Regions from separate parts of the Rhizobium sp. CB3171 genome, predicted to be linked through region 1. Evidence: riboswitches for the same ligand, from Rfam matches in the RefSeq annotation. Region 1 holds a riboswitch; each other region holds the start of a gene.
What was found. A riboswitch is a leader RNA that binds a small molecule or an ion and turns the genes downstream of it on or off. The one in region 1 is predicted to bind thiamine pyrophosphate.

Region 2: another riboswitch for thiamine pyrophosphate. It lies ahead of QA648_RS26005 (hydroxyethylthiazole kinase); the one in region 1 lies ahead of thiC (phosphomethylpyrimidine synthase ThiC).
Region 3: another riboswitch for thiamine pyrophosphate. It lies ahead of thiB (thiamine ABC transporter substrate binding subunit); the one in region 1 lies ahead of thiC (phosphomethylpyrimidine synthase ThiC).

Annotation. Positions count from the first base shown of each region.
Region 1 is NZ_CP121653.1:2,145,049-2,154,735, reverse strand. It holds gene thiC (phosphomethylpyrimidine synthase ThiC) at 1-1,669, opposite strand, end outside; TPP riboswitch at 1,762-1,894, opposite strand; gene QA648_RS29110 (FadR/GntR family transcriptional regulator) at 2,094-2,846, shown strand; gene denD (D-erythronate dehydrogenase) at 2,876-3,859, shown strand; gene QA648_RS29100 (SDR family oxidoreductase) at 3,861-4,637, shown strand; gene ugpC (sn-glycerol-3-phosphate ABC transporter ATP-binding protein UgpC) at 4,738-5,805, shown strand; gene QA648_RS29090 (ABC transporter substrate-binding protein) at 5,959-7,272, shown strand; gene QA648_RS29085 (sugar ABC transporter permease) at 7,339-8,274, shown strand; gene QA648_RS29080 (carbohydrate ABC transporter permease) at 8,290-9,189, shown strand; gene QA648_RS29075 (LacI family DNA-binding transcriptional regulator) at 9,319-9,687, opposite strand, start outside.
Region 2 is NZ_CP121653.1:1,437,140-1,446,826, reverse strand. It holds gene QA648_RS26040 (LysR substrate-binding domain-containing protein) at 1-818, opposite strand, end outside; gene QA648_RS26035 (DMT family transporter) at 935-1,855, shown strand; gene QA648_RS26030 (hypothetical protein) at 2,081-2,221, shown strand; gene QA648_RS26025 (transporter substrate-binding domain-containing protein) at 2,349-3,476, opposite strand; gene QA648_RS26020 (hypothetical protein) at 3,500-4,762, opposite strand; gene QA648_RS26015 (hypothetical protein) at 4,755-5,444, opposite strand; gene thiD (bifunctional hydroxymethylpyrimidine kinase/phosphomethylpyrimidine kinase) at 5,707-6,507, opposite strand; partial or broken gene QA648_RS26005 (hydroxyethylthiazole kinase) at 6,594-6,677, opposite strand; TPP riboswitch at 6,730-6,826, opposite strand; gene QA648_RS26000 (DHA2 family efflux MFS transporter permease subunit) at 6,912-8,390, opposite strand; gene QA648_RS25995 (DUF1127 domain-containing protein) at 8,811-8,957, shown strand; gene QA648_RS25990 (hypothetical protein) at 9,607-9,687, shown strand, end outside.
Region 3 is NZ_CP121652.1:3,340,413-3,350,099, forward strand. It holds gene QA648_RS16260 (efflux RND transporter periplasmic adaptor subunit) at 1-691, opposite strand, end outside; gene QA648_RS16265 (ABC-F family ATP-binding cassette domain-containing protein) at 1,115-2,944, opposite strand; gene QA648_RS16270 (thiamine diphosphokinase) at 2,947-3,600, opposite strand; gene QA648_RS16275 (MarR family winged helix-turn-helix transcriptional regulator) at 3,673-4,200, opposite strand; gene QA648_RS16280 (MDR family MFS transporter) at 4,415-5,950, shown strand; TPP riboswitch at 6,021-6,138, shown strand; gene thiB (thiamine ABC transporter substrate binding subunit) at 6,189-7,217, shown strand; gene thiP (thiamine/thiamine pyrophosphate ABC transporter permease ThiP) at 7,225-8,868, shown strand; gene QA648_RS16295 (ATP-binding cassette domain-containing protein) at 8,858-9,586, shown strand.

The DNA of each region.
Region 1 (9,687 bases):
AATGCGCAACCTTGTGGGCTTCCTTTGGCAAGGTTTCGTCATGGAAGCTGCGGGCGGTGTCAGGATCGAGCGACAGGTTGAACTGGTCTTCCCAACGGAACTCGAAGCGGGCGCGCGACAATGCATCGTCGCGCACCTGCGCGGCCGGGTGCCCCTTGGCAAGGTCGGCAGCATGGGCGGCGATCTTGTAGGTGATGACACCTGTTTTGACGTCATTGCGATCGGGCAGGCCGAGATGTTCCTTCGGGGTGACGTAGCAGAGCATGGCCGTGCCGAACCAGCCAATCATGGCAGCGCCGATGCCCGAGGTGATATGATCGTAGCCCGGCGCGATATCGGTCGTCAGCGGCCCGAGCGTATAGAAAGGCGCCTCGCCACAAACGGCGAGCTGCTTGTCCATGTTTTCCTTGATCTTGTGCATCGGCACGTGACCGGGGCCCTCGATCATCACCTGGCAATCCTTCGCCCAGGCGATCTTCGTTAGCTCGCCGAGCGTTTCGAGTTCGGCAAATTGCGCCGCGTCGTTGGCATCGGCGATCGAGCCGGGGCGCAGGCCGTCGCCGAGCGAGAAGGAGACGTCATAGGCGCGGCAGATATCGCAGATTTCCTCGAAATGTTCGTAGAGGAAGCTCTCGCGATGATGGTGAAGACACCACTTGGCCATGATCGAGCCGCCGCGCGAGACGATGCCGGTCACGCGATTGACGGTGAGTGGGATGTAATGCAGCCGTACGCCGGCATGGATAGTGAAATAATCGACGCCCTGTTCGGCCTGCTCGATCAGCGTATCGCGATAGATTTCCCAGGTGAGGTCTTCGGCGATGCCGCCGACCTTTTCCAGCGCCTGATACAGCGGCACCGTGCCGATCGGCAGCGGCGAATTGCGGATGATCCATTCTCGGATATTGTGGATGTTGCGGCCGGTCGAAAGGTCCATGACGGTATCGGCGCCCCATCGGGCAGCCCAGACCATCTTCTCGACTTCCTCCGCCATCGATGACGTGACGGCGGAGTTGCCGATATTGGCGTTGATCTTCACCAGAAAATTCCGGCCGATGATCATCGGTTCGCTTTCGGGGTGATTGATGTTGGCCGGGATGATCGCCCTGCCGGCGGCGACTTCCTGGCGGACGAATTCCGGTGTGACATGATCCGGAATATGAGCGCCGAAGCTCTCGCCGTCGCGAATCAGTGCTTCGGCGTTGGCCTTGCGGCCGAGGTTTTCGCGAATGGCGATGAACTCCATCTCCGGCGTAATGATACCGGCCCGTGCATAGGCGAGCTGGGTGACGGCTTTACCATCCCTGGCACGTAGCGGCCGGCGTCGCCCTGGGAATTCCGGCGTGAGCCGTTCGCCGCTGACAAAGCCGTTGTCCTCGGGGCGGACATGGCGGCCCACATAGGATTCGACATCGCCGCGGGCGAGCACCCAGTCACGGCGCAGTTGGGGCAGGCCCTGCTCGATGCGGATCTCGGCGCCCTCTATCGTGTAGGGACCGGAGGAATCATAGACGACGACAGGCGGCTCGCCTGCGGTCGGATGGACGCTGATCTCGCGCATCGGTACGCGGATATCGCTATGGATATCTCCAGAAATATGGATCTTCCGCGATGCCGGCATCGGGCCAGTCGTGACGGTCGGGGTAAGATTCTTTGCGGCAATGGTCATGGTTTGAGGCTCCAAATTGCAGTTGGAGACCCAGTCAATCAGCCGGAATGATGGAAAGACGCCGGCACGGATTCCACGCATGAATCCAAAGCCTTCGAGCGCTTGCACCGTCCCTACGCCAGTATGAACTGGATCAGGTTCAACGGGTCACTGCGCCCACAATCGGCAAAGCCGTATTGTTCAGCAGTATCTCAGCCCCTTGCCGGGACCCCCCTGGTGAATGTCGGTGATCGTAAAGGGCCGCTGCTAATGATGTCAAGCTCGCTCTCGTTGCGGCTCAGACGTCGAGCGATATCTCTGTCCCGAGCCTGGCTGATGAAAGATGTCCCTATTGGCGGTTACAGGAGGAAATTGGCTTGACTGATTTGCTCAACCATTCTTAATAAACTGATCTGCTGGACCAACCAGTGGACCGGAGGGTGTGATGGACGAAAGTCCGATCTTAACCGAGGTGCCGAATATCGCGCGTGGTCTCGCCCGCCGGACGGCGCGTGACGTTATCGCTCAGAAGCTGATGGTCCTGATAGCAACCAACATGTTGCGGCCGGGCGACGAGTTGCCGGGCGAGCGCGAACTGGCAAGCGTTCTCCATGTCAGCCGCGAAACGGTGCGCGGCGCCATCCAGACCCTGGCCGCGCAGGGTATCATCGCGGTTTCGCATGGCAGCCGCAGCCGCATTTGCAAGGTCGACCTCAGCCACATCACGGTGACGATCGCCTCTCCCAACGCAATCGACAGCTACGATCTGGAGTCGGTTCACGCGGCCCGTCTCCATGTCGAGCTCAAGGTCGTCGGGGATGCTGCCGAACGGATCGACGATGCGACGCTGGCAAAGTTGCAGGCTCTTCTGGAGGCGCAGCGGCTTGGCGGAGACGATGTGATGCGTTTCCTCATTTGCGACCGCGAATTCCACGTTGCGATCTATCGCGCCGGTGGAAACCCGCTGCTCGCCGACTTTGTCACTGACCTATACACCTACATGATGAATTACCGCCGCAACGCCATGTCCAAGCCGGGCGCTATCGAAGCGAGCTACGACGATCATCTATCGATCTACGAGGCTCTCGCACGGCATGACCGCGATGCCGTCGTCGACGCGTTCCGGCATCATCTGACGCGTATTTACGAAACGACCAAGGTTCTGCTGGCGACCGGCAATACCGGCAATACGGTTTGAGCCGCTGAGCATGAGGAGATCTGGCTGATATGCATGTGATGGTTATCGGGGCGGCTGGCATGATCGGCCGCAAGCTGGTGGAGAAGATTGGTCTGCAGGCAGATGTGCTTGGCCGCGGGATCGACAGGTTGACGCTTGTCGACGTTGTTCCGCCGCCGGTTCCGGCCGCGCTTGTATCCGTTTCCACGGCGATGACGGCCGATCTTTCTGATCCCGCGAGTGCCACCAAGCTTTCCGGCTTGCGGCCGGATATGATCTTTCATCTGGCGGCGATCGTATCCGGCGAGGCCGAGGCGGATTTCGATAAGGGCTACCACACCAATCTCGATGGCACGCGCTCGCTCTTCGAGGCCATCCGGCACGAGGGGCTGAAGGAGCCCTATAACCCCCGCGTCATCTTTGCCTCGTCGATCGCTGTTTTCGGCCAACCCTTTCCGGAGAAGATCGGCGATGATTTCTTCACGACCCCCCTGACGAGCTACGGTACGCAGAAGGCGATCTGCGAACTGCTGCTTGCCGATTATTCGAGGCGCGGCATCTTCGACGGCATCGGCATTCGCCTTCCGACAATCTGCATCCGCCCCGGCAAGCCCAACAAGGCCGCCTCCGGCTTCTTCTCGAACATTCTGCGCGAGCCTCTTGTCAATCAGGAAGCCGTGCTGCCGGTGGACGAGAATGTCCGACACTGGTTTGCCAGCCCACGCTCCGCGGTCGGCTTCTTCATCCATGCCGCACGCATCGACAGCAGCGAGATCGGACCGCGCCGAAATCTCACCATGCCCGGGCTGTCCGCACTTGTCGGCGAGGAGATCGAGGCTCTGCGCCGCGTCGCCGGCGAAAAGGCTGTCAAACTCATCCGCCGTGAGATCGACCCCACAATCCGCTCGATTGTTTCCGGATGGGCGACGGATTTCGATGCGCGGCGGGCAACGGCGCTCGGCTTCAGGGCGGAAACCAATTTCGATGAGATCATAAGGATCCACATCGATGATGAACTTGGAGGGAAAATCTGAGATGGCGCAGCCCGCAATCGCACCAAAAACCCAGATCGCCCTTGTCACCGGCGGAGGTACCGGCATCGGCCGCAGCATCGCCAAAGCGCTGAGCGCTGAAGGTTATACCGTTGTCCTCACCGGGCGCCGTCATGATGTGCTGGAAAAGGCAGCCAGCGAACTCGCCGCCGAGACTGGCGGCACGATGCGGGCGATTGTCTGCGATATCGGGGCTCCTGAACAGGTCGCTGACCTCTTCGGCAAGATCAAATCCGAATTCGGCCGGCTCGATCTTCTCGTCAACAATGCCGGCAGCGGTGCGCCTGCGATACCGCTCGAAGAGCTCACCTTCGACCAGTGGAACGGCGTGGTCGCGGCCAACCTCACCGGCGCGTTTCTTTGCACGCAGCAGGCTTTCAAACTGATGAAGTCGCAGGTGCCTCACGGCGGCCGCATCATCAACAACGGGTCGATTTCGGCGACAACGCCCCGGCCAAATTCCGCCCCCTATACCGCGACCAAGCATGCGATCACCGGCCTTACGAAATCGACCGCGCTCGACGGACGCCCATTCGATATCGCTTGCGGCCAGATCGATATCGGCAATGCCGCAACGGACATGACCGCGAGGATGAGTTCCGGTGTGCTGCAGGCGAACGGAGAAATTGCCACCGAACCGACGATTTCCGCCGAGCATGTCGCTCGCGCGGTCGTCTACATGGCAAGCCTTCCGCTGGAGGCAAACGTCCTGACCATGACCGTGATGGCGACAAAGATGCCGCTCGTCGGAAGGGGATAGGACGTCGAAATTGAATTGGTTGGCGTTCTGGCGGTGAATGTCTCGGAGGAGGAGATGACCGGCAGGGCCAAGGAAGTGACAAGTTCTGGGAGGGACTTTTATGGCAGGTGTCGAGTTTGTCGATGTCAGGAAATCATTCGGGGCGTTCCCGGTTATCAAGGGCGTGAATATCGAGATTGCCGACGGGGAGTTCGTGATCCTGGTCGGACCGTCGGGATGCGGAAAATCCACGCTTCTGAGAATGCTTGCCGGCCTCGAGAACATTTCCGCCGGCGAGATCCGTATCGGCAATCGTGCCGTCAACGGTGTAGCGCCGGGTGACCGCGACATAGCCATGGTCTTTCAGAATTATGCGCTCTATCCGCATATGTCGGTGGCGCAGAACATGGCTTTCTCGCTGATGCTTAAGCGCGCGCCGAAAGCCGACATGGATATGCGTGTCAAGAAGGCTGCGGAAATCCTGGGCCTTACCAAACTTCTCGACCGCTATCCCCGCCAGCTTTCCGGCGGCCAGCGCCAGCGTGTCGCCATGGGCCGGGCGATCGTGCGCGATCCGCAGGTCTTCCTTTTCGACGAACCGCTTTCTAACCTCGATGCCAAGCTCCGGGTCGCCATGCGCGCGGAGATCAAGGAGCTTCATCAACGTCTCGGCACCACGACCGTTTACGTCACGCATGATCAGATCGAGGCCATGACGATGGCCGATAAGATCGTCGTCATGCATGACGGCGTCGTCGAGCAGGTGGGAAAGCCGCTGGATCTCTACGACACGCCTGCCAATCTTTTCGTCGCGGGCTTCATCGGTTCGCCGGCGATGAACATGATCAAAGGCCGCCTCGATGCGGAGAATGGCAGCCGGTTCATCGCGTCGGACGGAACTGTCCTGCCGGTGGCAAATCCGCCCGCTGGCGCAAAGGGCCGGGATCTCGTCTATGGGCTGCGTCCGGAATACATCGCGCTCGACGCCAACGGTCTGCCGGCGGAAATCATCGTGATCGAGCCGACCGGGTATGAAACGCAGATGACCGTCAGGTTTGGCGGCAGTGATGTCAACTGCATCTTCCGGGAACGGATCAATGCCCGACCCGGCGATACGCTGCGCGTTTCCATCGACGCGCCGCATGTCCATCTATTCGACGCCGAAAGCGGTCGGAGATTGACGATCTGATACCGCTTCGGCGGGAAGCAGGAAAAAGAGGAGTTTTCCTGCTCGCCCGTCGGTGCGGAAATATCCGGCAAGGTCGGAGGTGATGGTCGTCGTCCACCACACGGGAAGGTGGGCGCCGGGGGGATTTGCTCCCGTTTTCAAAGGAGGAGTATCATGACATTCAAGAGACGTGACTTTCTTGCCGCATCCGCGGCCGCGGCCGGCATCGCTGGCCTTGCGCCGCTCGGCATTCGCCCATCTTTCGCCCAGACCGAACCCAGCTACACGCCCGAAAAGGGCGCAAGTCTCAGGCTTCTTCGTTGGACACCCTTCGTCAAGGGCGACGAGGATGCCTGGCTTGCCAATACCAAGAAGTTCACGGAGGCAACGGGCGTCGAGGTTCGTGTCGACAAAGAAAGCTGGGAAGACATCCGACCGAAGGCCGCTGTCGCCGCCAATGTCGGTTCCGGTCCCGACATGGTGATGTGCTGGTTCGACGATGCTCATCAGTATCCTGACAAACTCGTCGACCTGACCGAACTCGGCAACTATCTCGGCAATAAATACGGCGGCTGGTATGACGGCGTGCGCGGTTACGCAACCCGCGGCGACAAGTTCATCGCCATGCCGTTGACGGCGATCGGCAATGCCGTCGTTTATCGCGACAGCTACGTAAAGGCGGCGGGCTTCAGCGAATTCCCCAAGGATACCGCGGGGTTCCTGGAGCTTTGCAAGGCAATGAAGGCGAAAGGCACGCCGGCCGGCTTCCCGCACGGCAAGGCCGTCGGCGATGGCAACAATTATGCCCATTGGCTGCTTTGGAGCCATGGCGGCAAGATGGTGGACGAAGGCGGCAAGGTGACTATCAACAGCCCTGAAACGCTGGCGGCCATCCACTATGCGATGGATCTCTATGCGACCTTCATTCCCGGTACGGAAAGCTGGCAGGACATCAACAACAACCGCGCCTTCCTTGCCGGGCAGGTATCGCTGATCGCAAACGGCGTATCGGTCTATTATGCGGCGAAGAAGGACCCGAAGCTCGCCGAGATCGCCGCCGATATCAGAACCACAAACTTCCCGATCGGCCCGGTCGGCAAGAGCGTCGAGCTGCACCAAACAAGCTCGTTGGTTCTGTTCAGCCATACCAAATATCCGGAAGCCGCCAAGGCCTATATCAAGTTCATGATGGAAGGCGATCAGATGAACGCCTGGATCCAAGGGTCGAGCGCCTATTGCTGCCAACCCTTGAAGGCCTTTGCCAACAACCCCGTCTGGACTGCCGATCCGGTCCACGCACCCTATGCCCGCGCCTCGGAAACGCTGCGCCCGAACGGCTATGCCGGTCCTCTGGGCTATGCTTCGGCAGGTGTGATGGCCGATTACGTGCTCGTCGACATGTTCGCCGCCGCCGTAACCGGCCAGATGTCGCCGGAGGATGCGATGAAAGAGGCCGAGCGCCGGGCGAACCGCTACTACAAGGTTTGATCCTTCGCGAAGATCTGCAGCGTGCCGGCAACGGCATGCTGCGACTGTCCATCAGGAGATAATATCATGTCGACTGTGCCATCCGGGGATATCACGCGCAGCCCGATCAGATCGCTCATGCAAAACAACAATATGCTCGGCGTCCTCTTCATGTTGCCGGCGGCCATCTTTCTGATTTGTTTTCTTACCTATCCGCTGGGGCTCGGCGTCTGGCTCGGTTTCACGGACACGCGGATCGGGCGTGCCGGGAGTTTCATCGGACTGGAGAATTATCAATTCCTGGCCCATGACTCCGTCTTCTGGCTGACGGTCTTCAATACCTTGCTCTACACCTTCGTTGCTTCCGTCCTGAAATTCGTGCTCGGCCTTTGGCTGGCGCTGCTTCTCAATCAGCATCTGCCATTCAAGTCGTTTTTCCGGGCGATCGTGCTGCTGCCCTGGGTCGTTCCAACGGTGCTGTCAGGATTGGCATTCTGGTGGATCTACGATTCCCAATTTTCCATTCTCTCATGGTCTCTGGTGAAGATCGGCCTGATCCATGGCCCGATCAATTTCCTCGGCGATCCGACCAATGCGCGCATCTCGGTCATCGTCGCCAATGTCTGGCGCGGTATCCCTTTCGTGGCGATTTCCCTGCTTGCCGGTCTGCAGACCATTCCCGCTTCGCTGCAGGAGGCGGCATCTTTGGATGGGGCCACGAGTTGGCAGCGCTTCCGTTACGTAACGCTGCCGATGCTGACGCCGATCATCGCGGTGGTGATGACGTTTTCGGTACTGTTCACCTTCACGGATTTCCAGCTCATCTATGTGCTGACCAAGGGCGGGCCGGTCAACGCGACGCATCTGATGGCGACGCTTTCCTTCCAGCGCGGCATCCCCGGAGGGCAGCTCGGCGAGGGGGCGGCAATCGCGGTTGCCATGATTCCCTTCCTGCTTGCCGCCATCATGTTCAGCTTCTTTGGTCTGCAGCGCCGCAAATGGCAGCAAGGCGGACAGGACTGAGATCGGGAGAACCTCATGAACACCAAAGCCAACACCGCCAATCCGGTACTCACCGATAATGTCGAAGGCATGGGCTATCTCAACCGCCTGCCTCGGCGCATCGTCATGCTTTATCTGCCGATGGCGGTCTTCGTCTTCGTGCTTCTGTTTCCCTTCTACTGGATGGCGATCACGGCCATCAAGCCGAACGCACAGTTGACCGACTACAATAACTACAGCCCCTTCTGGGTGGTGGAGCCGACACTCGATCACATCAAGTACCTGTTCTTCGAAACGTCGTATCCGGGCTGGCTGTGGAACACGATATTGGTGGCGGTCGGATCGACTGCGCTGTCGCTCTTAGCCTCAATCTTTGGCGCCTATGCAATCGAGCGTGTGCGCTTTACCGGCTCGCGTTCGATCGGCTTGCTGATCTTCCTGGCCTACCTTGTTCCGCCTTCGATCCTCTTCATTCCTTTGGCCTTTATTGTCTTCAAGCTCGGGATCTATGATTCCAGGCTGGCGCTCATCTTCACCTACCCGACGTTCCTTATCCCGTTTTGCACCTGGCTCTTGATGGGCTATTTCAGATCGATACCCTTCGAACTGGAAGAAAGTGCGCTGGTCGATGGCGCCAGCCGCTGGCAGATCCTTGTCAAAATTATCCTCCCGCTGGCGGTGCCTGGGCTGATATCGGCCGGAATCTTCGCCTTCACCCTCTCCTGGAACGAATTCATCTACGCGCTCACCTTCATCCAATCCTCGGAAAACAAGACAATCCCCGTGGGTGTTCTGACGGAATTGGTGCGCGGCGATGTCTTCGAGTGGGGCTCGCTCATGGCCGGCGCTCTATTCGGTTCATTGCCGGTCGTCATTCTCTACTCCTTCTTCGTCGACTACTACGTTTCGTCCATGACTGGCGCCGTGAAAGAATGATGAGCGAGAGGGCTGTCTCCTCCGCGATAGCCAATTTGGATTGGGCCTGCACGAAGCCGGCAAGAGATAGAGGGCGGCACTGACCGGGCGCCGTCCCGATAGAGCGCGTCGGGCTACGTGTATGCCGTTTTAATCGGGTTGGGGTGGAGAGGTCGTTTCTCCCTCCGACAGCTCGCAAGCGAGCAGGATTGGATGGTCGAGGCCAGGCGTAGGCTGCTTGTTCAACAGGACCGCGACCGCCGCTGCCGCCATCTTCTGAATCGGCTGTTTGACCGTTGTCAGGCGCGGCGTTGTCATGCTGGAGAGCGGGATGCCGTCGAAGCCTACGATGGAAAGGGCTGCGGGTATCGGGATTCCCAAATCATGTGCCGCTCTCATGCAGCCGATCGCCTGCTGATCCGAGCTTGCAAAGATGGCGGTCGGGCGCTCGTAGCGCGCTCGTGCAAGCAGGTAGTTTCCTGCTGATCGACCGCTTTCATAGTCGAAAGCCGCCTCGGC
Region 2 (9,687 bases), 710 kb from region 1:
TCCTGGATCGCCTCGCTGGAATGATAGGGATTGCGGCGAAGCACGACGCGCGAGGAATCGACCGGCGGAAAGCCGTCGTCGCTCGTCAGCTCCCGGCAGCCATGCGGAATGTTGCTGCGGGATAGTGTCGTAACGGCAAGGCCGGCGGAGACGGCGTTTTTCAGGCCGGAACTGGTATCGGCAACGAAGGCGATGCGATAGGGCCGCGCCTGCTGCTCCAGGGAACGCAGGGCAAAGTCGCGCGCCCAGGTCGAGTTCCGGTATGTTGCAACAGGCAGCGGCGTTGCGTCATGCAAGCGGTGCACCAATGATGTCACCCAGACTGTCGGATCGATGCAGAGCACCTCGCCAGTGGTCTGATTGCTCCAGTCGAAGACCACAGCGATATCGAGTTCGTCCTTCTCCAGCGCGCTGAGATTTCGAGCGGTGTAGTCGCAGGAAACGGTCACTTCGACGGCCGGGTGCCGGACAGCGAAGGCGGCAAGCGCCGCGGGCAGGACAGTCTGGCTGTATTCTTCTGGAATTCCGATCCGCACAGGTCCATTCAACGGCTTGGTGCGGATCGTCGCAGCGGCCTCGTTCAAGAGGTCGACGATCCGTCGGGCGTAGGGCAGCAACTGATTTCCCGGCCGGGTCAGCACGACCCCACGTGCGCTTCTTTCGAATAGCGCCTCGCCGACAATTTCTTCGAGACGCTTGATTTGGGCGCTGACGGCCGATTGCGTGCGGCCAATGCGCTGTGCGGCAACGGAAAAATTCGACGTCTCGGTGATGATGAGAAACGTCCGGAGCAAATCGCTTTCGATGGGTTCGCGCATGGGCAAGCCACAAAAATTTCCGATGGCATATATCTCTACTATTCGTTTGTCTGATGTCAAATATCGGCGCACACAGGGGCGATCCGTTCAGGTGCTTCGCTTCCGAGATACCGCACATGACCATTCAGGCCCCCGCCAGATCATTCTCTGCCAATGAGTACGAAAAGGGCGTCGCCCTCGTCGTTGCGGCAACGCTCGCTTGGAGCGCCAGCGGCGTCTATGCGCGGCTGCTGACGACGGATATCTGGACGGCGATCGCCTGGCGGTCCCTGTTCGGCGGATTGTTCCTGCTGATCCCGAGCTTCTTTCTTGAAGGCGGATTCTCGCGTCGCCAATGGAGCTCGGTCTTTCACCCGTCGGGGCTTGCGATGATCGCCTGCCAAACCTTCAGCCAGGCCTGCTTCATCGGCGCGCTTTATATGACCACAGTCGCGAATGTGACCATGATCTATGCCACGGCGCCCTTCATCGCCGCCTTCCTCGGCTGGGCGATCTTGAAGGAGCGGGTGCCGCGGAGAACGCTGATTGCAGGCGGCGTCTGCCTGCTCGGCGTGGCGATCATCGTTGCCTCCTCGATCGGCGGCGGCACCGGTCTCGGCGATCTCCTAGCGCTCGGGATGACGGCCTCATTCGCCCTGGTCATCATCATTCCGCGCATCGACCGCAGTGTACCGAGCCTGCCGCCGACTATCATCGGTGCCTTCCTGACACTCGTCATCTTTGCGCCGTTCAGCTCGGTCGGTTCGCTCGATCTGCACAACTGGCTGGTGCTTGCCGCCTTTGGAGCAACCAATTTCTCCTTTGCGCTCGTCCTGTTTCTCGCCGGCGCGAAGCGCATGCCGCCCGCGGACGCCGCTCTTATCGGGACGATGGAGATTGTGCTCACGCCATTCTGGGTCTGGCTGTTTTTTTCCGAAAAACCGCCGCTTGCCACCTTCGTCGGCGGCGCCATCATTCTTGCCACCGTCCTCTGGCACACGTTCATCGATCTCAAGAAGAGCCGGCGCAGCCCAGAGCCTAGAACAAGATGCCCGTAAGACCAGACCTGGAAGGACCGAGAGGAGCAATATGACCTCAGCGATCTCCATGACGAATATAAATATTCTCTTATAAGCTGTATATTTGTTCAGCTAACATTCATTTAGCGGAAGGCAAATAAACAATCGCCGCAACGCCTTGCGGTTGATTGAGGCTCGGCTGCTGACAGCTCACGAGGCAGGCGGCCGGGCCTCTCAAGTCCCTGAACGGCACGGATAACTCGCATGCGGCTGCTTCTCGCTTTGATTGACTGGCTCTCGGAGCGACGCCGGAAGCGGGCGGAGCAGGAGACCGTTCACTATTCCGCCGATGATCCATGGGTGCTCCGGCAGATCGAAGCGTTCGAGCGAGAATTGAAGCAATAAAGCGCACCAGTGAAATGCGGACGTAGAGCCGGACGTTTTCCTCCGGATCGACCGATATTGATAATGACTTGGACCTCACACGAGTCATCCCACTGGCGATAGGGATCTTGTCGTGGTGACGAGCGTCTTATTCGCGCTCCCCGCGGACACTCCAGTAAAATACGTCGAGCTTGTGGCTGGGAGTTGCGCCTTGGAACGTATCACCGAAAGCCTTGTCGAGGATGGAGGGGTTGAAGACGACCTTTTGTGAAAGAAACTCAAAAAAACTGGCGACCAGCAACTGACGCGCGGTACCGCTGTCGTCATTCTCGGGCCGAGCCTTCCCGAAGACTGCGTAGCGATCGTTAGTATAAGTCCTCGTGCCGTTGTCATATGCGCATCCCGGGATCATCTTGACGTTTTCGGTAATGATTTCGAGATCACCCACGAAATAATGAAAATCGTCATGGCAGAATGCGTTTGCCGCGGCCGTATAGCCGCTGTAGGACTTGACCCTATTTTCAGTACCTTCCCCGCACAAAGGCTTTGAATCCGGATTCAGCGGATCGCCGCGCAAGTAATCGATTAGCGCGTCTTCGAATTTGGGAAGCTCATGCGCAATCAGAAGCGCGTTGATTCCCTCATTCTGGGCTGTCGTCCCACCTACAAGACCGATTAATGGCTTTTTGGGGTAGGAACAGATTTTATCCGGCGGATCCTCCCCCTTGCGTGTAATGTAGCTTATCCCGGTCAAAAAGAGCGGCGCAGAAACCATGAAGCCGTTGCGCCGTTCATTGGTGATCGTTGCCGGATCGCAGAGTATGTCAAACTTCACGCCAAGGTCGAGGAAACGCGAATCGTTTATCGGGGAAATAGTGTTGTTCGTGGTGGCGTCTTTGCCTGCAACGGTGGCCGCACCTGCTGAAGCTTCTTTTTCACGCGCCTCGTCAATGTCGTAGATGCCGATGTCATTGAAGGTCAATTCGCCTGGCTTTGCGTCCAGTATCATCTCGGCGAGGGCGGCATCACATATTCGCACCATGTAGCCCGTATAACCGGCTCGCTCCAACGGACCGCGTGCCGCATCGGATGCCTTCTCGCCGGGCAGGCTCGACCTATAAGAAAATGGCCGGGCATCGCTTCGGACCCCGATGCAAAGCTGCGTCTTCTCGTTGCATGTCGTGACTGGCGGTTGCTGGGGAGGCTCGGCTTCCGCGACCCCTCCCGCAATAAAGGCAAAACACGCAAAAAGCGAACTGAGCAGTGCAGTATTCATTGATCGCCCCCTTAGTTCAGTTTCTATTTCGCGTCGTCGTCTCCAGCCTCCGTAATCTCAAGCATAACGGCAAATGTCAGAAGAAATAGAAATGGAACGAAGCAAAAAATAAACGTGTCTCTCGTTTGTTGAGAGAACAAAGCGGCTTTTGGTGCTGAGGGAAGTGCAGATCCATAGGTCAGGAAAATCGCAAGCCACATATATCCCGCATATACTGCAGAGAAAATAATACTGATTAATACTGTCCAAAAAACACTGAGATGTCTGTGCTTATCCATAATAACGAGGGCCGCGAATGAGAGGATCAACCCGGCCCCAAAATGAAGGGCAAAAAATTCTCCCGATTGTTCGAATAAAAAGATGATTTGCGTTTGTGTCAGATGAAAATTTACGGCCCATGCCAACTTAGCAAAGTTGACCGCAGCCGACGCAAAAACTGCGATAAGCCCCGACAGCAAGGACATGCCAAGCAGCGTTAGGAACGGAAATTGATAGAATTTCCAGTCCGTTCGCCATGATTGTTGCTCGATGCGCACCTCGCGCGCGACGAGCACAAAGAAAACGCTCAAGAGAACCAGAAGTCCCGAATGAAGAGTATCCCAGGCTGTCGTTTCGATGAAAATGGGCCGTTGCGTAAGATTATATCGGCGAATGGCTTCCTTCGTCTTGCAATCGGCGTCAGTTGGGGAACAAACAGGTTGGGCGATGGTATCCTTAGTATTTAATTTATCATTGTTCGCGCCTGCATTGTTGTTTGCTCTCACTTGATTAGCAATTTCGTTCTCTAAGACGCGTGTTTGTTCGCTATACACGCCCGAATCACTTTGCACTTTCCAGTCACGCCACTGGTTGTAAATGAGAAAAGTCGCGATCGCGCCAAGGACCAAGCCAACCATCATGCTGATCGCGAACGAGTTTTGTTCGGCGTTATATTTTTCCTGGATTCGCTTTATGGTTTTTTCCATCGGGCTCAGAGGTCTTGTTTCTTCTTTCCTTTGAGACTTCTGACCGAGTTTCGGAGGGCGCCTGCGGAGCAAGCCGCTTTGGCTGAAGACAGACCGGTTATTGCGCACAAATAAGACGGCGAACACTGCCATCGTATTCGATCGCGCGATCGCCGCTTCGCGCTGGAGATTCGAAAGCGCGTCCCATATTTCATGTATATCGGGCTTTGCGGCTCCGTCTTCGCCGCCGGATTGAAGCTTCTTTTGTAAAGCAGCTATGAGGTCATGCAAGGCGGTGAGCTGCCCATCGAGTTTGTTCGACAGTGCTTCCAGCTCAGACATTTGATATAAGCGGGAAGTACAGCATTCGATTATTCGCGTTTGTAGCGACCGAGAGATAGTCAATCGTGGCCAACGATGACTCAATCTCCGCTATTTTCCTGCTTAAACCGATACTACTCTTGATTGATTCAGTCGCGTCGCGAAAACTTGTGACCAACAATCCCGGTTGATCTCTTAGGAACTCCTCATAGTCCACGCTGCGTAGACTCTCTATGACCCTGTAGACGCCCCGGGGGATGCCGGCCATCCGATGAGCAAGACTTCTCATCGTCGCTTCGATGGGTTTGACAGCGCCAATCGACAGGAATGAAATTAAGAGGGCAGAAACGAAGATGGGTTTGCCGTAGCTCGTCGCAGACAGTACCGACGGGTCACTTGCGGGCAACAGGACGTTGTCGGTTGCACCGATTTCGCTTCTGGCCTTGCTCGCGCTCAATAACAGGTCATACACCTCTGCCGACCCCAAGACCACGGCGTAGACGATAAGGTATAAGGCAGCATAGAAGGTGAAACCGGCGATAATCTCGCCGGTCGTGCAGAGGTTCCTGACCTCGACTTCTTTGAGAATCGGGTGCAGCGAGAATGGATGGTCGCCGGTTTGCGAGTTGAAATTCCGAAATGCCTCGATCAGCAGCGTCACCGCTCCGGCTGCAATGGCGCCCGCGTAGATCAAATCGTTCATCGCCAGGCGTCCGAGGTCTATCTCTCAGGGGCAGTTTTGAGCTGATGAATTGCAGGGACCAGCGGCCATTGCTCGGTTCTCGTCAACGACGACAAAACCAGCAATTCCAAAAGCGAGGACACTCATCATCAATAAGAACTTGATCATGTGTTCACTCTTTTAATGGTGGTGATTTTTAATTATATCGCACTTAAAACTTGCGTCAACTGCGTGGCAAAGGACGTATGTTCGCCTGTTAGTCGACATATGTCGCCGTTCAGCTTTATGGCCAAAGCTCGTAGAAGTGCTGGACCGGCCCATGACCGGTGCCGACGGTGAGCGTTTGGGCCGCCGCAACCGCGCCCGCAAGATAATGCTTGGCGGTGGCAACAGCTTCCGTCAGTGTCGAACCCTTTGCAATCTCCGCCGCCAAGGCGCTGGACAGCGTGCAGCCGGTTCCATGCGTATTCTTGGTTGGCATGCGACCGGCTTCGAACCAGGTCAGCCCCTCCGGGCTTGCGAGAACATCAGGGCTTTCATTGCCGGCAAGATGCCCGCCCTTGACCAGAACGGCCAGCGGGCCGAGCTTTGCTAAGCTTTCTGCCTGCCGCGCCATCGTCTCGCGATTTTCGGCAACGGGTTCGTGCAGAAGCGCCGCCGCTTCCGGCAGATTGGGCGTCAGCAGCGTGGCCAGGGGAAGAAGCTGGTTGGTCAGGACGTCGACGGCATCCGCGGCAAGCAGCGCTGCACCGCCCTTGGCGATCATGACGGGGTCCAGCACGATCGGCACGCCTCGATGGGGAGCGAGCGCATCGGCAACGGCTTCGGCGATTGCCGCATTGGCAATCATGCCGATCTTGACGGCATCGACGCGTATATCGGCAAAGATCGCCTTGATCTGATCGGCGACGAACTGCGGAGGAACGGGGTGAACGCCGGAAACGCCTTGCGTGTTCTGGGCCGTCAACGCGGTCAGCGCCGCCATGCCGTAGATGCCGCGTGCCGAAAATGTCTTCAGGTCGGCTTGAATGCCGGCGCCGCCGGAGGGGTCGGAGCCGGCGATGGAGAGGACGTTTCGGATCATGGGCGTGCCTTTCTGATCCAGCCGGTAGACAACGCACCGGAGATTGCGGCGAATTCGCCGACCTCCGTTTCGGCAAACGCCGTCGCGACCAAGTTGGTGATGCATTGCACCAGTGGAGGGTTTGTCCGCATGGCCGTCAGCAGCGCGCCGGGAGTGGTTTTATCTTGCATATCGCCCCTTTCGGGCGGGGCGAGACGCGAAGGGGACAACGACAAGAGCACGCCGAGACCCCGAGCGACTCCCTCCGCCAGCATTATCTGGTTCAGGTTCAAAGGGTGCTTCTCAGCCCATCACGCGACGGGCGCCCCTGTCTCTCATCACCGTCTTTTTCGCAGAGAAAGACCGCCCTGTCACCAGCAAATCGCAGTATCGAGATGACCGAGCTTCCGCAGCGTTGAATGTCTCTAGTGGTGGTGGCCCGCCTCCGGCCCGTGTTTTGGCTTTCTGATGAACAAGGCCGCCGCGATCGCTCCCAGCGAGATGATCGCCCCACAGAGAAATGCCGCCTTAATGCCGCCGGTCGTTGCCGTAAGGATACTGGCGCCGCTGGCGGAGAGGCTGGTGGACCGGAGCGTCATGATCGCGACAAACAGCGCGGTGCCGGCGGCTCCGGCGACTTGCTGGGTCGCACCGAGCATGGCGCTGCCATGCGAATAGAGGTTTGGCGGTAGCGATCCCAGGCTGACGGTGAATAGCGGCGTGAACATCAGCGCAAGACCGATGCTGAGCACGATATGGGCGATCAGCAGCATCCAAAACGGCGTATCCTGCTGAATGAAAACCAGTCCGCCCATCACCATGCTGAGCATGATGGCTCCCGGAATGATCAACGGCGCAGGACCATGTTTGTCGAACAGGCGCCCGACGGTCGGCGCGCAAAGGCCCATGATCAGCCCGCCGGGCAGCAACAGCAGTCCGGTTTGCAGCGTCGACAATCCCAGCACGTTTTGCAGATAGATGGGCAGCAAGATGAAGACGCCGAACATCGACATCATCAGAATGGCCATCATGGCAGCAGCGATCGTGAAGGTTTTTGTGGTCAAGGTGCGCAGATCGAGCAGCGCTCTATCCTGTTTCTGCAAATGCAACTGACGCAGTACGAAAACCGCGATGACGACAGCGCCGGTCAGGAGCGGAATCCATGGCGACACCACCGGCGCGCGAAGTGCTGCGTCGCCGAGCCCGCTGAGGCCGTAGACGAAACCGCCGAAACCGATGGCTGAGAGGATGATCGAAAAGATATCGATCGGCGCGGTGGTTGGAACCGTCACGTTCTTCATCCGCAAGGCGCCAAGCGTCAATGCGCCCAACGCGATCGGCAAGACCAGGAGGAACAGCCAGCGCCATTCGAGCGCCGAAAGGATGAGGCCGGAAATGGTGGGCCCGATGGCCGGCGCCACGGAAATGACGACCGAGATATTACCCATGGTCCTGCCGCGGGAGTCCGGCGGCACCAAGGTCATCACTGTCGTCATCAGCAGTGGCATCATGATCGCCGTGCCCGAGGCTTGCACGATCCGCCCGAGAACAAGCGCCGCGAAACCCGGCGCCAGCGCCGAGATCAGCGTACCGGCGCTGAAGAGCGACATGGCGAGAATGAATACTGGCCGGGTGTTGAGCCGTTGCAGCAGGTATCCGGTGATCGGGATGACGACGGCCATGGTCAGCATGAAGGCCGTGGTCAACCACTGAGCGGCACTCGCGGTGATATCGAGATCCGCCATCAGATGGGGGAGCGCAACACCCATGATGGTTTCGTTGAGAATGACGACAAAAGCCGACACCAGCAGCAGGGCTATAACGAGTTTGTTGCGGGCACTATGGTCTTCCACGGTGGGAATATCCTGTTCCACATCGGCAAAAGTCTGGCTTTCGGTCGTCATGGTGCTGCCTTGAGTTTGAATTCAGAAGGGCAATCGAATTGCCTGGAACGGTGAACCGCTTGGCGCTTTCCCGATTATGACGAACGGCCGCGTGAGATTACGACACGTGCAGCGAATTATTTTTGCGCCATTGATTGTCTGAGCAACGCGCGCCTGCAATTCTTGCCGGTTGCTCACCGGCAAGAATGCTAATGGGCTGACAAAGGTCAACCCTAAAGATGTTTCGGTTGGCCTGGTCCGGAGAGAGAATTTGAAGTGACAGAATGGGCCGCCTTCAGACCCATGCGCTACTTGCATGGGTGCAGTGAAGCCTTGGCGCTGCAATAACCGAGGGTGCCGTATTATATACCTCTCATCGAAGCAAAGGGGAGCGCCACGGACGGCAGCTCGGCTTCGAATGCCCGAAGAAAGGGGATCATCATGAACGTAGCACGCTCTTTCAACAACTGGCGGAAGTATCGTCAAACGGTCGCCGAACTGGGCCGTATGTCCACGCGCGAACTGGATGACCTCGGTATCGGCCGCGGCGACATCCGCAACATCGCTCGTGGCGCGGTTGCTCGCTAACGGCTCATAAACGCCATAACTTCGACTTTTCGTCAGCGCCTGCTTCCTCCCGAGCGGGCGCTTTTGTTTTGCGCACGCTGTCGGCGGTTTCCCGCATTTTCAATGTAAGTCGATGCTAATGGAGCATCCCGCTTTTCGCATAACGCATGCCTGCCCTGCAAAGAAATGCCTATGAACTGAGCAAATCTGCGATATGATCTTGGTTATCGAAGCGATGCACCTCCTCCCGCATCCCTTCGTGATGTAGGCGCCCTTATCCTCCTCCCAAGGTCGTCTGCGGGAACAGTAGCACTCCTCCTCCCAGCTACTGTTCGGTTCTTTTCGAAAGCCTGCCGCACCTCCTCCCGCGGCAGGCTTTTTCGTTTGGAGCTTCGGCAACAGCAGGGAGAGTTGATCGATTCTCGATGTTGTCATGAGGCTCAATGAGCTTTTCGCCGTAGAGGGGCCGCGCCTGCGCTTGCCGGATGACCCATTCGTGCGGAAAATATCGAGCAATCGTTGGTGCCGCCATCTGCGTCCCATCGGCAAGTCAGCTTCGCTCCATCTTATTTGTCCTAATGTTCCGTGCCCGAAATCATCCTGCGGGCCTCGTGCAGATCGCGGCGCTTGACGCGTTTCGATCTCAGGACTGTGAGAGGAATGTTTCCGCATGCTGAAGACCTTTGACGACTACGCCCCCGGCCTTGCCCCGAACGGCAAAATGGCTGAGACCGCAGGCGCGCCGTTAAAG
Region 3 (9,687 bases), on a different replicon from region 1:
CCTGCTGCAGAACACTGCCGTTCTTGCGCGCCTCATCAGCATAGGAAAGCAGCCGCCGTTCATCGACGTCGAAATAGAAGTCGATCGGATCGAGCGAAACGATGGTCGTCAAAACGGTCTGGTCCGCCTGGACGAGATTGCCGACCGAAATCAGGCGCCGGTCGATGCGGCCGCTGAGCGGCGCAGTGATCCTGGTATATTCCATGTCGAGCGAGGCACGATCGACAGCCGCCTGCGCGCCGCGGACATTTGCCTGCGCCGAGATCAGATCACGGCGGCGATCGTCGAGATTGGATGCGGACAAACTGCCGGTACCCGCCAATGCCTGCGTGCGCTGAAATTGCGCATCGGCATTCGTCAGTGTCGACTTCGCGACTTCGAGGGAAGCCGTGGCTTCATTCAGCGCGTTGACGTAGGGCCGTTGGTCGATGACGAAAAGCAGGTCTCCCTGCTTGACTATGGTACCGTCCTGAAAATGCACCTCCTGCAGATAGCCGCCGATGCGCGAGCGCACGGAGACCTCATCGACCGGCTGGAAGCGGCCGATGAATTCATCGCTGTCGATGACATCGCGGACCACGGGCTTGGCGACCGTCACCGGTGCCGCGGGCGGCGCATTTTGCGCTAGCGCCTGAGATCCCGTGAGAACAGCAATTGCACAGCTTAAGAAAGCGACACGCGCCAGCGTCATCGGCATGAAGGAACCCCCTGACCAATAAATCACCCACGGCAAAAACTGCCGCGTCAAGCGTTCATGATGTCTGCCTGCAGCCTTCCGCGAAGGACCTACACCGCCAGCGGCGGAATCTCGTCAGATCTCTTCGGACTTCTCAATGCGTCGCGGATGACTGACGATCCGCGGCGTCCTCCAGCTCTGGAACGCCGTGCGTTGGTTTAAACGCAGAAGGGGCGCTCTGGACGTTTGAATCTGGAGCATCTGTTCGCTTGGAGGGGATATTTACCTGAAAGCAGGATGCTCTAGTCTGGTACTTTCAACACAATGTATAAACAGTTTATCGAATTCGACAACAGGGAATAGCACCGGCTGCAACCATCTGTTTTCTTTAATATACCGATGGCTATGAAAGGTTGATGACACGGTTTGAACCGCGCCTCAGCCCTCCAGCTCTTCCCGCAGCATCTCGAGCTCCAGCCATTCCTCTTCCATTTTCGTCAGGCTGTCGCGCAGCTTTTCCATCTCGGCCGCAAGGCGGTTGAAGCTTGCCGGATCCTTGGCGAAGAGGTTGGGATCGGCCATTTTCTTTTCGCGGGCAGCGATGTCAGCCTCGGCCTTCGCCATTTCCTTCGGCAGATTTTCCAGGGCGAATTTCTGCTTGTAGGAGAGCTTGCCCTTACCCTTCGAAGCTTCAGCGGTGGCTGCCTGCGTCTCTGCTGCTTTCGGCTTCTCGGCTGCCTTTTCGGCTCGCTTGCGCTCCTCGATTGCGCCCTTGCGCTGGGCGAGCATATCGGAATAGCCGCCGGCATATTCGATCCAGCGGCCGTCCGGCTCTTCGGGATTGGCAGGTGCGATGGTTGAGGTCACGGTCCGATCGAGGAAATCACGGTCGTGGCTGACGAGGATAACGGTGCCGTTGAAGCCGGCGACGATCTCCTGCAAGAGGTCCAGCGTCTCGATGTCGAGATCGTTGGTCGGTTCGTCGAGGATCAGGAGATTGGTCGGCTGCGACAGGATACGCGCCAGTATCAGCCGGGCACGCTCGCCGCCGGAAAGATTCTTGATTGGCGTACGCGCCTGTTCCGGCTGGAACAGGAACTCCTTCATATAGCCGGTGACATGCCGCTGCTCGCCATTGACCAGCAGGTTTTCACCGCGGCCGTCCGTCAGGTAGTTGGCGAGCGTATCCTCCGGATTGAGGTCTTCGCGCTTCTGGTCGAGGGTGGCGATCTCCAGATTGGTGCCGAGCTTGACGGTCCCGCTGTCCGGCGCCAATTGGCCGGTCAGCATCTTCAGGAGCGTCGTCTTGCCGGCACCGTTCGGACCGACGAGACCGATACAGTCGCCTCGATGCACCCGAATCGAAAACGGCGCGACGATAACGCGCTCGTCATAGGTCTTGGTGATCTTGTCCGCCTCGATCACCAGCTTGCCGCTTTCCTGCGCGTCGGCAGCCGCTGCCTGCACCGTGCCCTGCGGCCCCTTGTGGCCGCGATGGCGGGCGCGCATGTCCTGCAGCTCGCCGAGGCGGCGCATATTGCGCTTGCGCCGCGCGGTCACGCCGTAGCGCAGCCAATGCTCCTCGCGCTCGATCGCCTTGCCGAGCTTGTGCTGTTCCAGCTCCTCGGCTTCCAGCACCTGGTCGCGCCAGGCTTCGAAAAACGCAAAGCCGCGATCGAGCCGCCGCGACGTGCCGCGATCAAGCCAGACGGTCGCAGTCGAAACCTTTTCCAGGAAACGCCGGTCGTGCGAGATCAGCACCAGGGCGCTGCGGCTCTTCTGTAGCTCGCCTTCCAGCCATTCGATGGTCGGCAGATCCAAATGGTTGGTCGGCTCGTCGAGCAGCAGGATATCCGGTTCCGGCGCAAGAACGCGGGCCAGAGCGGCACGGCGCGCCTCGCCGCCCGAGAGGTTTTTCGGATCCTCCTCGCCGGTCAGGCCAAGATGGGAGAGCAGGTAGGTGACGCGATAAGGGTCGTCGCCCGGTCCGAGCCCGGCTTCGGCATAGGCGGCCACCGTCTTGTAATCGGCAAAGTCCGGCGCCTGTTCGAGATAGCGCACTGTCGACGACGGATGACGGAACACTTCGCCGGACTGCGCCTCGACGAGGCCGGCGGCGATCTTGAGTAGGGTCGACTTGCCGGAGCCATTACGGCCGACAAGGCAGATCTTATCGCCCGGCTCGACCTGCAGCCCGGCGCCGGCCAAGAGTGGCGCGCCGCCGAAGCTCAGAAAGATGTCGTCGAGTTTCAGAATGGGAGGGGCCAAGATCAGACTCCGCTGAGATCATAGGGGCGGGCAAGGACGATCGCCCTGCCGCTGCCGAGCGAAAGGCGCACAGTACCTTCAGCCACATTGGAAATGGTGCGCGACGCGCCGAAGGGCAGATGGAAATCGCGCAGGGGATAGCGGGCGTTGTGAATGAAGAGACCCTTCAAGTCGCTGAAGCCCAGAATGGAAAACAGCGAGCCGGCCGGCAGCGCCAGTTCCAAGTCGCCCGGCAGCAGCGGCACGGCCTCTTCATCGCCCGAGGTCAGCAGCACGTCGAAACCTTTTTCGGCGAGCTGAACGCCATTGAGCAGATGCTGGATCGCATGATCCGAACGTTCCCCACCCATGGCGCCGGCGAGGATCAACCGCTTCGCACCGCGATTGATCGCTTCCGATACGGCAATCTCGCCATCCGTCGCTGCCTTTGCCTCCGGATAGGGCTGCTTGGGCACATCCGGAAATGCACCGTGCAGATCCGCCGGCGTCGAGTCGAAATCGCCGACCCAGAGCTCGGGCGTCGCATTGAGCGCCACGGCATGGCGCATGCCGCCATCTGCCGCAATGAAACGGCTGCCCGCGACCGCCGCGCGCAGCCGGTCCGTCAGGCGAAGCTCGCCGCCAAGAAGGATAGTGAAGGTGGTGGATTGGCTCATGTGCCAAGCCCATAGCGCAAAGACGCGTCCTAAGGGAAGAGCGCTGTTGGCAAGAACGGCGGTGTCAGCCGTTCAGCCGTCTGTTTCCTTGATGCGCGCCTGGAAAACCTGCTCGTAACCGCTGACGAACCGATCGAACAGCAGCGAGAAAGTCTCGATGTCCTCGGTCGACCAGTCGGCAATGATGCTCTCGATGACCGAAAATTTCTGCGCCTGGATTTCGGCGAGCAGCCTTTGGCCCAGCGCGGTCAGCACGACCACGATGCGGCGCGCATCCGCCTGCGAGGCTTTGCGGCGCAGAACGCCGCGGGCGACCATATCAGCGACGATGCGGCTTGCCCGCGATGGATCGATGCGCAGGATGTCGGCGATGGTCCCGACCGTGACTTCGCCGGCCTCTTCCGCGCGCCTTACGGCATCGATAACGTCGAGATGCGAAAGCTCCAGGCCCGGCGCAACGTTCTGGATGGCAAGCCGACCGATCATGCGGCGGCCGGTCATCAGGCGCATGCGGGTCATCACCTGCCCGATGCGCAACCGGTTTTCATCTTCGGGCAGCGGTGAGGCTTCAACTTCTCGTGTGTTCGTCGCTGATGTCATCATTCCAACATATCAGAGACGGATAGGAATTAAAATATGCAAACAGCATTCACTTGCCATTGACAGTTATATGCTGATAGCACATATATTGTTCCGGAACATTCGCTTTCGAAGACCTGTCCGAAAACGCCATGTTCCGCATTCAGGAACCGGGGCGTTCCCATGCGTTCGGTCGAGCGCATAGCGTTTCGGGCAAGCTCGGATTTCTCGTTCCATGGATATGCAGACCACGCCCGCGCCACTCGTGGCGGATCATCGCCGCCGGCTGATTCTCTTCTTTTTCCTGATGACCGCCATGTTCATGGCAACCCTCGACAACCAGATCGTATCGACGGCGTTGCCGACCATCGTCGGAGAATTCGGGCACTTGGAACGCTTCGGCTGGATCGGCTCGGCCTATCTGCTGGCCCTTTCCGCCTCGATGCCCGTTTACGGCAAGCTCGGTGACCTTTTCGGCCGCAAATATGTGATGATGACCGCGATCGCGATCTTCACCGTCGGTTCGGCGGTCTGCGGCCTTGCAATATCGATGAATACGCTGATCGCCGCCCGCGTGCTGCAGGGCCTTGGCGGCGGCGGCATTCTGGTCTCGATCTTCTCCGTCAACGCCGATCTCTTCGAACCGCGGGAACGCGCCCGTTATCAGAGCTATTCCAGCCTGGTGCTGATGGCTTCCGGCGCCATCGGCCCCGTTCTCGGCGGCACGATGAGCGACCTCTTCGGCTGGCGCTCGATCTTCCTCGTCAACCTGCCGATCGGCTTTATCGTTCTGGCCGGCCTCGCCTTCATGCTGCCGTACCGCAAACCCGCCCGCAAGCCGAAGATCGACTATGCCGGCGCGCTCCTCCTTGCGCTGACGACCACCAGCATCGTGCTTGCCGCTGACGGCACGGAGCTCTTCGGCTCATTGCTTTCGCCGCAATGCCTCGGGATCACCGCCTTCGGCGCGCTCTGTGCGCTGGCCTGGGTTTTCGTCGAACGTCGCGCGCCGGAGCCGATCGTGCCGATGACACTGTTCCGCAACCCGACCTTCGGCCTGCTGCTGATCAGCTCGGTCACCAGCGGCGCGGTGGCAATCGGCATGGTCAATTATTTCGCGCTCTTCCTGCAGACGACGACCGGCCTGTCGCCATCCATGGCGGGCCTGCTGTTCATCCTGTTGACCGGCGGCATCGTCTGCGGTTCGCTTTCGGCCGGCCGGCTGATCTCGATGAAGGGCCGCTACAAGCCCTTCGCCATCGCCAGCGCCGCCTGCAGCACCATCGCCTTCGCCACGCTGGCGCATGTTCACGCCGGCACGCCGATCGTCTTCATCGGCGCCCTGATGCTGCTGCATGGCATCGGCATCGGCCTGGCACAACAAGTCCCGGTCATTGGCGTGCAGAATGCCGCAGCCAGCCGCGACGTCGGTGCCGCCACCGGCGCCGTGACGCTCTCGCGCATGGGCGGCGCCTCGATCGCCATTTCCATCTACGGCGCCATCATCGCCGCCAAGCTCGGCAATATCGGCGTTTCCATCCCCGGTGTCGCCAATATCGAGGAACTGACGCCGAAGATGATGGCGGCCCTGCCGGACGCCACGCGCGAAAGCGTTGCCAATACCTATGCGAGCGCCTTCAGCCCACTGTTCATGACGGCCGCCGCCATCTGTTTCCTCGGCCTGCTGACGGCGATCTCATTGAAGAACGTGCAATTGCCCGGCGCCGCCAAGAAGCTCGACAGCCAGGCGGCTGCGCACGCGGCCGAGTAAAACGAACGTACTGCAATCGACAGGGGAATCATTCCCCTTGTCATCGCTTCGTCACAGGAATAAACCTGCCAACGCTCTAACGGGGTGCCTTATGTCTTTCGAAGACATCTGGCTGAGAGGCTTTCACCGGCCAACCCGCGGAACCTGATCCGGCTAACACCGGCGGAGGGATTAGACGCGTGACAAAATCATGGCGCCCTTTTCCCGTTCAAAACGAAACCAACGAGGAGGCGCTGTCATGCCCAACCGATCGCTATTGTCACTGTTTACCGGCTTGGCTCTCGCCGCCGGCGCAACGCTTTTCGCCGCCCCGGGCGCCGAAGCCGCCGACAAGACGCTCACCATCTACACCTATGAAAGCTTCACCGCCGACTGGGGTCCGGGCGCCAAGGTCAAGGCCGCCTTCGAGAAGACCTGCGGCTGCACGGTCAATTACGTCAGCGTCACCGACGGCGTGGCGCTGCTTTCTAGGCTGAAGCTGGAAGGCACGGGCACGAAAGCGGACGTCGTTCTCGGCCTCGACACCAACCTCGTCGACGAGGCCAAGGACACTGGCCTGTTCGACGCCAGTGGCATCGACACATCAGGCCTGAAGGTTCCGGGCGATTTCAAAGACGACGTCTTCGTCCCCTATGACTACGGCCATTTCGCCGTCGTCTACGATACGCAGGTGGTCAAGAATCCGCCAAAGAGCCTGAAGGATCTGGTCGAGGGCGATCCGTCGCAGAAGATCGTCATCGAGGACCCCCGCACCTCGACGCCGGGCCTCGGCCTGCTGCTCTGGGTCAAGTCGGTCTATGGCGACAAGGCGGCCGATGCCTGGACGAAGCTCAAGGGCCGCATCCTGACCGTCACCCCCGGCTGGTCGGAAGCCTATGACCTCTTCACCAAGGGCGAGGCACCGATGGTGCTCTCCTATACGACGTCGCCGGCCTATCATATGGTCGTAGACAAGACCGACCGCTATCAGGCGGCCGCCTTCTCCGAGGGCCACTACATCCAGATCGAAGTTGCCGGCCCGATCAAGTCGTCGGCGAACAAGGAGCTTGCCCGCGACTTCCTGAAGTTCATGGTTTCGCCCGGCTTTCAGGACACCATCCCGACCAATAACTGGATGATGCCGGTCTCGGCGACGTCCGAGCCGCTGCCAGATGCCTTCAGCAAGCTGGTCGTCCCGTCAAAGACCTTCCTGATGAGCCCCGATGTGGTCGAAAAGAACCGCAAGGCCTGGATCGACGAATGGCTGGCCGCCACCAGCACCAATTGATGCCGAGATGCTGCTGACGGCGCCGGAGAAAAGACATGCCATCGCCGGCGGGGCCTTCAGCCTCGCCGGTATCGTGTTTTTCATCGGCCTTGCCATCGTCACCCTGCTTGCCGCCGGCATCGAATCCGCCGACGGCAATCCGCTCACCGATCCCTATCTTCTGCGCGTGCTGCGCTTCACCCTGCTGCAGGCAACGCTGTCCACCCTACTTTCTGTCGCCCTCGCCATTCCGGTCGCCCGCGCGCTGGCGCGGCAGCCTCGCTTTCCCGGCCGGCTCTGGCTCATCCGCCTGATGGCCGTTCCCATGGGCCTGCCGGTGCTGATCGGCGCGCTGGGCCTGCTCGGCATATGGGGGCGTCAGGGCGTTCTCAACCAGCTATTGACGGGGCTCGGCCTGGCGCAGCCGGTCAGCATCTACGGGCTGACGGGCATCCTGCTGGCGCACGTCTTCTTCAACCTGCCGCTCGCCGCCCGCCTGATGCTCGCCGGGCTGGAACGCGTGCCGGCGGAATATTGGCTAATGGCCGGTGGCCTCGGCATGCGCCCCGCCTCCGTCTTTCGTTTCATCGAATGGCCGGTGCTGCGCGGCCTCATTCCCGGCATCGCCGGCCTGATCTTCATGCTCTGTGCCACCAGCTTCACGCTGGTGCTGATCCTCGGTGGCGGCCCGGCCGCGACCACGCTCGAGGTGGCGATCTATCAAGCATTGCGCTTTGATTTCGATCCCGGCCGCGCCGTAGCCCTGTCCCTTCTGCAAATCGTGGTGACCGCCGCCATTCTCGGCGCCATGGCCTTGCTTCCAGCGCCGGACGATCACGGGCTGACGGCAGGCCGCGCCGTGCGGCGCATCGATGGAACAGTGCCCGCCGCCAAACTGGCCGACAGCACGCTGCTCCTGCTCGCCACCCTATTCATCGGCCTGCCGCTCGCCTCGGTGGTCGTCACCGGCCTCAAGGCAGATCTTCTGAGGCTCGTCAGCCAGGCGATCTTCCTGCAGGCGGCCTTGACCAGCCTCACAATCGCGCTTGCCGCCGGCATTTTGGCGGTCCTCATCTCCTTCGCCATCATCCGCGCCCGCGCGGCGATAGCGGCCGAACGCCGGAAAGCGCCGGGCCTGGGCGCCCTCGCCTTCGCCTTGAGCGGCACGTCCTCCCTCGTCTTGCTGGTGCCGCCGATCGTGCTGGCGACCGGATGGTTCCTGGCGCTGAGGCTGTTTGGCGATCCCGCCCGATTTGCGGCGCTTCTGATCGTCGCCATCAACGCCCTGATGGCGCTTCCCTTTGTCATCCGCGTCATCGAACCGGCCCATGCTGTCCATCGTCGCCGCACGGAACGTTTGGCCGCAAGCCTCGGTCTTCAGGGCCTCGCGCGGTTGCGGCTAGTGGACTGGCCCGGCCTGCGCAAGCCGCTTTTTACGGCGCTCTCCTTCGCCATGGCGCTGTCGCTCGGCGATCTCGGCGCCGTCGCTCTCTTCGGCTCCGATAGCCTGGTGACACTGCCTTGGCTGGTCTACAGCAAGCTCGGCAGCTATCGCACCAACGATGCGGACGGACTTGCTTTCATTCTGGGGCTGATATGTCTACTCCTGACTGTCGCCGGCACGGCCGGTCAAGGCAGGCATGAGGACGAAGGCAGGCGGAATGACCGATAATCAGCGCACGGGACAACGGGGCATCACAATGACCGGGGTCGAATTGCGGCTCGGCACCCATGATTTCCGCTTCGATTGCGAACTGCCGCAAGGCCGGATCATCGCTATTACCGGCCCGTCCGGATCGGGCAAATCCACCTTCCTCAATCTGCTCGCCGGCTTCGAGACGCCCGACCGTGGCCGCATCATGCTTGCCGGGCAGGATGTCACTAGGCTGCATCCCTTCGAGCGGCCGGTATCGCTAGTTTTCCAGGATAACAACCTCTTCGCCCATCTCGATCTCTTCACCAATGTCGGGCTTGGCATCAGCCCGTCGCTGAAACTCTCGGTGGACGACCGGCAAAGGATTTCGGGAGCCCTGACACGCGTTGGGCTTGCCGGCTTCGACAGACGCAAGCCCGGCACCCTTTCCGGCGGCGAGCGCCAACGTGCGGCCTTCGCACGGGCGCTGGTGCGCGACAAGCCGATCCTGCTGCTCGACGAGCCCTTCGCCGCGCTCGATCCCGGCCTGCGCTCCGGCATGGCGGAGCTTTTGTCCGAGCTTCACCGCGAAACTGGCAATACGGTGCTGATCGTCTCGCACGACCCGGCTGAAGTTCGCCGTCTTGCCGATCATGCCGTCTTCATCGATGGCGGAACCGTTCCGCTTTCAGCTCCCATCGAGCGTTTTTTGACGCAAGACGGCATTCCGGCACTGACCACATTTTTGCAACATTGAATGCGACGCAGCATTTTGCTGCCGGTTTTGCCTTAATTTCGTCGCGGCGGACGGCTGAAAGTCCTGGCATATGCTTGCCAAAATACAACGCTGCCACATTT